DNA from 3 places in the Streptomyces sp. BJ20 genome. Region 1 is predicted to be linked to each of the others. Evidence: riboswitches for the same ligand, from Rfam matches in the RefSeq annotation. Region 1 holds a riboswitch; each other region holds the start of a gene.
The links. A riboswitch is a leader RNA that binds a small molecule or an ion and turns the genes downstream of it on or off. The one in region 1 is predicted to bind cyclic di-AMP.

Region 1 (3,183 bases):
GCGCGGCGGACGGTGAGACCTGGGACCGGGTCGCGGAGTGCGAGAGCGGCGGCTCCTGGAGCCAGAACACCGGCAACGGCTACTACGGCGGCCTGCAGTTGACCCAGGACGACTGGGAGAACTACGGCGGCCTGGAGTACGCGCCCAGCGCCGACGCGGCCAGCCGCAACCAGCAGATCACCGTGGCCGAGAGAATCCTCGCCGACCAGGGCGTCGGCAAGTGGCGCGCCTGCGGCCTGCTCACGGGCCTGAACCAGGACACCGCGTCCCCGAACGTCGACCCGGGGGTCCCGACCGGCACGGACCGGGACGACACCCGGACCGGTGGGACGAGCACCCCGTCCGGTTCGCCGGAATCCGGCGCTTCGTCCTCTTCTCCCTCCCCGTCGGCCACGTCGGGTTCATTCGATTCGTCCGATGAGGCGAAGGGTGACGCGGACGCTGGTGCCTCCCCGTCCGTCTCCGCCTCCCCCGAAAGTGATGAGTCGGACAAGTCCGAACAGAGTACCGGTTCTTCGGTCGTCACCGAGTCCGAGGACAGCGGTCCGGGCCGCCATCGCGGCCCCAGCGCGCAGGAGGACGAGGCCGCCGACGCCGGGACCCCGTCGTCCGGCCGGCACGCCTCGCCCTCCGCGGACACGCCCGCGGGCATCGCCGACGACCGCTACACCGTCCAGGGCGGGGACAGCCTGACCTCCATCGCCGACTCCCTTGCCCTGACCGGCGGATGGACGGCGCTCTATGTCGAGAACCAGCAGGTCATCGGCGACGACCCGGACCTCATCCTGCCTGGCCAGCGGCTCCTGGTGGACACCGGAACCGCCGAATAGCGGCGGGAAACGGGCGGCCGAAGGCGCCTGTGGGCGACGGCAGTTGACGGAGCGATAAGGGCTGAATGTCCGTAATAAGGACTGTGAGAGATAGGTCTCAGAGGCCCTGATCATCTTTGATATTCCACCGATCGCGTGCTTACGGTCGTGACCGCTCGCCATCGCGGGCCCCGGCTGCCGCCACGCCGAATCCTGCCAGTGGCAGCACGGGAACAGTCGTCGCGTCATGCGCCGTAGGCAGGAGCGGGGGACCCAGGTAAGTGCCGCGACCGGACGGTTGACGTCCGGTTCGGCTCGGGGTGAAGCCGCGTCCCGGGAGGGGCGTGGCCGGGCAACTCAACCGGCCCGAACCCGACAGCTCACCTCGTAGGCGTCGGTGAGGGGATCCATCCATGCTGTTTTCCGGCAAGGGCAAGCACCGTCGTCCGTCCAAGGCCACTCGCGCCATCGCCATCGCCGGTGTCACCGGCGCCGCCGTCGCCGGCCCGCTGATGGCGTCCGGCACCGCCTCCGCGGCCACCGCGTCCGAGTGGGACGCCGTCGCCCAGTGCGAGTCCGGCGGCAACTGGTCCATCAACACCGGCAACGGCTACTACGGCGGCCTGCAGTTCTCCGCCTCCACCTGGGCCGGCTACGGCGGCACCCAGTACGCCGCCACCGCGGACCAGGCCACCAAGGCCCAGCAGATCGAGATCGCCGAGAAGGTCCTCGCGGGCCAGGGCAAGGGCGCCTGGCCGGTCTGCGGCACCGGCCTGTCCAACGCCGCCTACGACGGCGGCTCCGCCGAGGGCTCCTCGCAGGAGTCCGGCTCCACCGAGTCGCGTGAGAGCGAGCAGAAGGCCTCCCGCTCCGCCGAGCGCCCGGCCGCTCCGAAGGCGGAGAAGAAGGCCGAGAAGAAGACCGTCACCACCCCGACCGGCAAGAAGGTCGAGAAGGGCGACGGCGAGTACAAGGTCGTCAAGGGCGACACCCTCAGCTCCATCGCCGCCGAGCACGACGTCAAGGGCGGCTGGGCGAAGCTGTTCGAGCTGAACGACGACATCGTCGACGACGCCGACCTCATCTACCCGGGTCAGCAGCTGCACCTGAAGTAAGGGCGGACCGCCAGGTCCCTCCCCGTCTCCACGGGCTCCCCGCCCCGGTGCGTTTCTTCCCCCGTGCGCACCGGGGCGGGGTCATGTCCGGACGCATTCCGGTCACGGTTTCCCGAACCGGCTTTGTTCCGTTCGGAAACAATTTACTCTCGGTTCTGTCCATGAGGCGGGCGGCGAGATGGCCGATCGCCCGGAGCCGGTTAGGCTCGGACCCGCAGGGCCCCCGCGGCCCCGCTCACCCGCGTCACATCCCAAGAAGGAGATGCTCGTGCCGTCCATCGACGTCGTCGTAGCCCGGGAAATCCTGGACTCCCGAGGCAATCCCACGGTCGAGGTCGAGGTCGGCCTCGACGACGGCAGCACGGGTCGTGCCGCCGTCCCGTCCGGCGCCTCCACCGGCGCCTTCGAGGCCATCGAACTCCGTGACGGCGACGCCGGCCGTTACCTGGGCAAGGGCGTCGAGAAGGCCGTGCTGGCCGTCATCGAGCAGATCGGCCCGGAGCTCGTCGGCTACGACGCCACCGAGCAGCGCCTGATCGACCAGGCGATGTTCGACCTGGACGCCACCGACAACAAGGGCTCCCTCGGCGCCAACGCCATCCTCGGCGTCTCGCTCGCCGTCGCGCACGCCGCCTCCGAGGCCAGCGACCTGCCGCTGTTCCGCTACCTGGGCGGCCCGAACGCGCACCTGCTGCCGGTGCCGATGATGAACATCCTGAACGGCGGCTCGCACGCCGACTCCAACGTGGACATCCAGGAGTTCATGATCGCCCCCATCGGCGCGGAGTCCTTCTCCGAGGCGCTGCGCTGGGGCGCCGAGGTCTACCACACCCTCAAGAAGGTGCTGAAGGGCAAGGGCCTGGCAACCGGTCTCGGCGACGAGGGCGGCTTCGCCCCGAACCTCGGCTCCAACCGCGAGGCCCTCGACCTCATCCTCGAGGCGATCAAGGAAGCCGGCTACACCCCCGGCGAGCAGATCGCCCTGGCCCTCGACGTGGCCGCCTCCGAGTTCTACAAGGACGGCGTCTACACCTTCGAGGGCAAGGAGCGCACGGCCGCCGAGATGACCGAGTACTACGCGGAGCTCGTCGCCGCGTACCCGCTCGTGTCCATCGAGGACCCGCTGTTCGAGGACGACTGGGAGGGCTGGAAGGCTCTCACCGCCCAGCTCGGGGACAAGGTGCAGATCGTCGGCGACGACCTCTTCGTCACCAACCCCGAGCGCCTGGCCCGCGGCATCGAGGAGGGCGCCGCCAACG
Region 2 (3,183 bases), 5.9 Mb from region 1:
GCCCACCACGCACAGCTCGGCGGGCGGCACCTCGGCCTCCGGCGGGACGTCGACGGGGTGCTCGGAGGCGCCCCCGACCAGCTCACGCACCAGGGCGTACTGGGCGTGGTTGGTGTCCTGGTACTCGTCGACCAGGACGTGCCGGAAGCGGCGGCGGTAGTGCTCGGCGACGTCGGGGAAGGCACGGAGCAGATTGACCGTCGTCATGATCAGGTCGTCGAAGTCCAGCGCGTTCGCCTCGCGCAGCCGCGACTGGTAGAGCGCGTAGGCCTGGGCGAGGGTCTTCTCGAAACCGTCGCTCGCCTGGGCGGCGAAGTCCTCCTCGTCGATCAGCTCGTTCTTCAAGTTGCTGATCTTGGCGCTGAAGGACTTCGGCGGGAAGCGCTTGGGGTCGAGGTCCAGGTCGCGGCAGACGAGCGCCATCAGACGCTTGGAGTCGGCGGCGTCGTAGATCGAGAAGGACGACGTGAAGCCGAGCTTCTTGGACTCGCGTCGCAGGATGCGGACGCACGCGCTGTGGAAGGTCATGACCCACATCGCGTTCGCCCGGGGCCCGACGAGCTGCTCGACGCGCTCCTTCATCTCGCCCGCGGCCTTGTTGGTGAAGGTGATCGCGAGGATCTGGCCGGGGTGGACGTCCCGCTCGGCGAGCAGGTAGGCGATGCGGTGGGTGAGCACGCGGGTCTTGCCGGACCCGGCTCCGGCGACGATGAGCAGGGGGGAGCCGGAGTGCACGACCGCGGCGCGCTGGTTGTCGTTCAGCCCTTCCAGCAGCGCGGCGGAGTCGATCACCGGGCGCGGGGCGCCGTCCCGGTAGTAGGTGTCCCGCTCCGGGGGCACGTCGAACTTCCCGCCGAACAGGTCGTCCGGGAGAGGCTCCGGGGCGTGCTCGTCCTCGGGTGGCGGCGGGGGCTCGTCCGCCGGGCCGCGCTGGGCCTGGAGGTCCGCCAGGAAGCTGTCGTCAAAGAGGCTGCTCATCGCTCTCCGAGTCTAGGGTGCTCCACCGACAACCCGGGGCCGCCCCGGAAACATCCGCCCGCCCCTCCCGGAGGCGCCACGGCGGGCACCCTCCACGGTCGGCGCCTCACCCTGCGTGACGCCCACAGGAAGGTCACGAAAATGTATCGGGCATATCACCCATCAACCTTCACAAGGGCCACACCAGTTGGCTACCGTGCGGTCCGGGCCGCTCGTCCCCCGCCGGCGAACCTCGCCGGGCCGCGCGGCCTCCGCCGAGTCCGTCTCTGTCCGCCGTGGCAGCCGGAGCCGGGGACCCACCGAGACATGGGGTGAATCGGCCCACTCCCTCAGGGAAGCGGCCGTAGGGCAACCCTTCCGAACCACCCGCCCGAACCCGACAGCTAACCCGGTAGGCGGAGCACTGGAAGGAGTCGCCTCCCTTGGCGTCGCACCGCAAGTCGCGCACCCCGGGCACGCGCGTGGCAGGCATACGCACCCCGGCCCTCGCCACGGCCGCGCTCACCTCCGTGGCCCTGCTCTCCCAGACCGCCGAGGCCGCTCCCGTCGAGGACCGGCCGAGCCTGGAGGAGGTCGAGAAGAAGGTCGGCGACCTCTACCGCCAGGCCGAGTCGGCGACCGAGAAGTACAACGCTGCCAAGGAGAAGACGGGCAAGCAGCGCAAGCGCGTCGACACCCTCCTCGACGACGTGGCGAAGCGCACACAGAAGCTGAACGAGGCCCGCTCGGAGCTGGGCTCCTACGCCGCCGCCCAGTACCGCACCGGCGCGGGCATGCCGGACACCGCGACGTTCCTGCTCGCGGAGACGCCGCAGGACATCTTCGACCAGCGTCAGGTGCTGGACCGGATGACCGGCCGCCAGAAGGCGGCGGTGGACGACTACGTCACCCAGCAGACCGAGACGATGAAGAAGCGGCAGGAGGCCACCGAGAGCCTCCGCACGCTCACCGAGACGCAGGGCGACCTGAAGACGGCCAAGGCCACGGTCCAGAAGAAGCTCGCCGACGCGCGCGAACTGCTGTCGAAGCTGACCGCGGAGGAGAAGGCGCGGCTCGCCGCGATCGAGAAGCGCAAGCAGGAGGAGGCCGCCCGCAAGGCCGCGGAGCTGGCCTGGCAGCAGGCGGAGCAGGAGCAGGCCCGCGAGGAGGCCGCGCAGCAGGGCGGCGGCACCTCGGAGGGCTCCGGGTCGACCGGCTCGACCGAGACCCCGCCGGCCGACTCGTCGTACGGCACCAAGGCGGAGAAGGCCATCGCCTTCGCCCGCGCGCAGATCGGCAAGCCGTACGTCTGGGGTGCGACCGGTCCCGGATCCTACGACTGCTCGGGGCTGACCCAGGCCGCATGGAAGGCCGCCGCCGTCTCCCTGCCGCGCACCACCTACGACCAGGTGAACGCGGGCACCACCGTCCCGGTGTCCCAGGCCCAGCCCGGCGACCTGGTCTTCTTCTACGACGACGTCACCCACGTGGGCATCTACATCGGCAACGGCATGATGATCCACGCCCCGAAGCCGGGCACGTACGTCCGCGAGGAGTCGATCTACTACGACGGCGACTCCGCGATCCACAGCATCGTCCGCCCGGCCTGACGGGCCTCTCGACGCGCGGACGCGGAACCGCCGACCGGGCCGGTGACGGCTCGGCCGGCGGTTCCGTGCCGACGGCGGTGCCCGGCGTCCCGGGACGCGAGCTCAGGTCCAGAGGACCGCGATGAAGACGTTCGCCACGGTCAGCAGGCCGACCAGGCCGAAGACGCCCTTGTCCACCTTCTCCTCGTCCCGCTTCACGTAGACCAGGCCCAGGATCACGATCAGCAGCGCCAGCTTCACGCCGATCTTGATGTGGTCGACGGAGTGGTCCTGAGCCTCGTTGAGGCCCACGAGGGCGACGCCTGTGACCAGCATCGTCAGCGCGCCGTGCAGCATCGCGGGGACGAAGCGGGCGGTGCCCGCGCCCATCGCCTTCATCTGGGTGAGGAAGCCGCCGAGCAGCGACGCGATGCCGATGATGTGCAGACCGACGAATATGTGGAGGAGTACGTCCATGAGGCCGGAGCCTAGCCAGGGGCGTTCCCTAGCATTCCGCCGCCCTCGCCTTTCCCACCTTCACCACATCGGTCATCACCCTGAGTGAGAACGCTGCACCACGCACGACTCAATGGTCACTTACGGTCACCCGACGGTCCGTGGACGACAGTTCCGCACA
Region 3 (3,183 bases), 450 kb from region 1:
GGCGAGAAGGTCCTCTACACCACCGACAAGGGCGCCGAACGGGCCCGCGCCCTCGGCATCGCCGCCGACGTCGTGCCGCTCGGCGACGCCCTGGACTGGCGGCGGCTGCTGGAGCACCTGCACGAGGTGCGCGGGGTGCGGCGGCTGATGGTGGAGGGCGGCGGCCGGATCCACACCCAGCTGGTCACCCAAGGGCTCGCCGACGAGCTCCAAGTCGTCCTCGCTCCGCTGTTCGTCGGTGACCCGGACGCCCCCCGCCTGTTCGGCCCCGGCTCCTACCAGGGCGGGCGGTTGCGCCTGGTCGAGACCCGGCCCGTCGGTGACGTCGTCCTGACGCGCTACGAGCCCACCGCGCCCGGCACCGGCGCGCTGCCGTCGGCCGCCGACCGCCACTGGCTCGCCCTCGCCTGCAATCTGGCCGGACAGTGCCCGCCCTCCGAAACGGCGTTCAGCGTCGGCGCGGTCGTGGTCGCCGCCGACGGCACCGAGCTGGCGCGGGGTCACTCGCGGGAGGGCGACGACCCGGTGGTGCACGCGGAGGAGGCTGCGCTCGCCAAGGCCGACCCCACCGACCCGCGGCTGGCCGGCGCCACCGTCTACTCCAGCCTGGAGCCGTGCGCCCGCCGCGCGTCCCGTCCGGCGCCCTGTGCGCGGCTGATCCTGGACGCGGGGGTGCGCCGCGTGGTCACGGCCTGGCGGGAGCCGGACACCTTCGTGACGGACGCCGACGGCAGCGCCGTACTGGCGGACGGGGGTGCCACGGTGCTGGTGCTGCCGGAGTTCGAGCAGCGCGCGAAGGCGCCGAACGCGCACCTGCTGGGCGGCTGATCGCGCCCGCCGGGGAAGTGATGTGCATCGGGCCCCGTGGATGCCGTACACTTGTGTTCACCGACGCGGGGTGGAGCAGCTCGGTAGCTCGCTGGGCTCATAACCCAGAGGTCGCAGGTTCAAATCCTGTCCCCGCTACTGAAGGCCGAGGGCCGGAATCCGAAAGGGTTCCGGCCCTCGGTGTTTCTCCGAGAGGGTGCTCGTTACCCGCCCCTCACCCCGCCTTTCACGCACAGTGAGCGAACGGCGTCGCAGCGCATAACAACTGACGAACCGTCAGGTTCGGCCGGTCGTCCGAGACGCAGTCAACTCGCCCGTTTTCGCCCGCTCATGGCGCTTAAGTCCACGCAAAAATCGTTAATGATCAAGAGGAACGGCTTGGAATACGGACCCCGCGTCTATTAACGTTCGATAACGCAGCGCGGTCGTCCCAGCCGTCACAGAAGTCGGCTCCGTGCGCACGCGCCGAATCCCGCAAGGGAACCGGGGAACCACCACCATGGGGTGAATCGGGCGGATACCGCCGTGGAAGCACGGTTCGTATACGCGCGTAGGAGACCTTCCCGCTCCGAACCCGTCAGCTAACCCGGTAGGCGAAGACGGAAGGAAAGGAGCGCGCCCACGTGGCGTCCAACCCGCCTGCCCCCGAGGCCCCGTTCAGGCCGAACGACACCTTCGCGTACGGCGCCCCCGGCGCCGACGAGGGCCCCTTCGAGGAGTGGAACCCCACCGCGGAGTCCGTGCGGCCCGTGCGTGGCCGGCACCGCGTCGCCAAGCAGCGCGGAGGCGGACTGGCCCGCAGCTCCACCGTCCTCGGCGTCGGCGTCATAGCCGCAGTCGGCGCCGGCGGCATGGCCAGTGCCCAGACCGGCAAGCCGCCCGTCTCCATCTCCATGCCCGACCTTCCCAACGTGGGTTCCCTCATCTCCGACGAGGAAACGCCCAAGGGATCCAGCACCCCCCTCAGCGACATCGGCAGGATGGCCGCCGCCGACACCGGCGCCGAGGAGGGCGCCGACGCCGGTGAGGCGCTGCGCGCCCGCATCATGGCCCAGGTCGAGCAGCAGCAGGGACAGGCGCAGAGCAAGGCGCAGGCCGCCGCCCTCGCCGCCGCCGAGAAGGAGGCCGCCGAGGCCGCGGCCAAGGCGGAGAAGGAGGCCAAGGAGAAGGCCGAGGCCGCCAAGAAGAAGGCGGAGGAGGAGGCCGCGAAGAAGGCCGAGGCCGAGCGCCTCGCCGAGCTCGCCAAGCAGTACGCGCTGCCGACGTCCTCGTACACCGTCACCTCGACCTTCGGTCAGGCCGGCGCCTACTGGTCCTCCGGCTACCACACCGGCCTCGACTTCGCCGCGCCCACCGGCACCCTGATCAAGGCGGTCCACACCGGCACGATCACCTCCGCAGGCTGGGACGGCTCGTACGGCTACAAGACCGTGCTCACCCTCGACGACGGCACCGAGGTCTGGTACGCCCACCAGTCGTCGATCAACGTCAGCGTCGGCCAGAAGGTCGCCACCGGCGACGTGATCGGCCGCGTCGGCGCGACGGGCAACGTGACCGGCGCCCACCTCCACCTCGAGGTCCACACCGGCTCCGGCAGCGTCGACCCGGCCGCCTGGCTGGCCGGCAAGGGCCTCAGCATCTGAACCACCCCGGCGGCCCCCTCCCGGCCGCCGACGCCGTGAACGCCGGCAGCCCCGACGACGACCCCCCGACGTCAGGGCTGCCGGTTCCGCATGTCCGGTGCCTTCTCAGCGCCGGTAGGGGTTCTCCCCGTACGCCGGATACGGCGGCTGCCCCTGCGGCGGCCACGCCGCCGGGACGGGCCCGTACGCCCATCCCGCGCCGTACGGCACCCGGGGCGCGGTGAGCCGGGCCGCGTGCTCCAGCGCCGGGCGGGCCGCCGCACGCCGGTGCCACAGCTCCAGCAGCAGCTCCCGCTCCCGCGTCACGAAGTCCGCCCCCGCCTTCCCCGCGCGGCCCCGGTGGCGCAGGAACGCAAGCTGCGTCGCGTACGCCTCGTACTGGGCGACCGCCCGCGCGGCCGGCCTGCCCCCGCGCTCGCGGGCGAACTTCCGGGCGAGGCGCCGCGCCCGCATCGAGCCCAGCGCGAACGGCTCCGACGGGCGCAGCCAGCCCGCCACCGCGTACGCGGGCAGCTCCGTGCGCACGGTCCGCAGCTCCCGCTGCCGCGTCCACACCACCAGCCAGGTCAGCAGCCCGAACGTCGGCACCATGAACGCCCCGTACACCGCGATGAAGCCGAACTGGCCGAGCGTGGCGGAGCCGTTCCACAGGGCGTGCATGCCCATCGCGAGGAGCAGCCCGGCGAGGGGAAGGAGGACGCGGCGCACCCGC

Region 2: linked by a shared signal. The riboswitch ahead of MTR79_RS03755 (C40 family peptidase) and the one ahead of MTR79_RS30095 (transglycosylase family protein) in region 1 are both predicted to bind cyclic di-AMP.
Region 3: linked by a shared signal. The riboswitch ahead of MTR79_RS32230 (M23 family metallopeptidase) and the one ahead of MTR79_RS30095 (transglycosylase family protein) in region 1 are both predicted to bind cyclic di-AMP.

What each region holds. Positions count from the first base shown of each region.
Region 1 covers NZ_CP094918.1:6,705,318-6,708,500, reverse strand. Annotated here, with positions in the region: gene MTR79_RS30100 (transglycosylase family protein) at 1-830, shown strand, start outside; cyclic di-AMP (ydaO/yuaA leader) riboswitch at 1,050-1,218, shown strand; gene MTR79_RS30095 (transglycosylase family protein) at 1,223-1,924, shown strand; gene eno (phosphopyruvate hydratase) at 2,193-3,183, shown strand, end outside.
Region 2 covers NZ_CP094918.1:777,650-780,832, reverse strand. Annotated here, with positions in the region: gene pcrA (DNA helicase PcrA) at 1-978, opposite strand, end outside; cyclic di-AMP (ydaO/yuaA leader) riboswitch at 1,221-1,393, shown strand; gene MTR79_RS03755 (C40 family peptidase) at 1,401-2,567, shown strand; gene MTR79_RS03750 (hypothetical protein) at 2,670-3,023, opposite strand.
Region 3 covers NZ_CP094918.1:7,154,945-7,158,127, reverse strand. Annotated here, with positions in the region: gene MTR79_RS32240 (dihydrofolate reductase family protein) at 1-828, shown strand, start outside; tRNA gene MTR79_RS32235 (tRNA-Met) at 893-966, shown strand; cyclic di-AMP (ydaO/yuaA leader) riboswitch at 1,282-1,439, shown strand; gene MTR79_RS32230 (M23 family metallopeptidase) at 1,452-2,471, shown strand; gene MTR79_RS32225 (PrsW family intramembrane metalloprotease) at 2,577-3,183, opposite strand, start outside.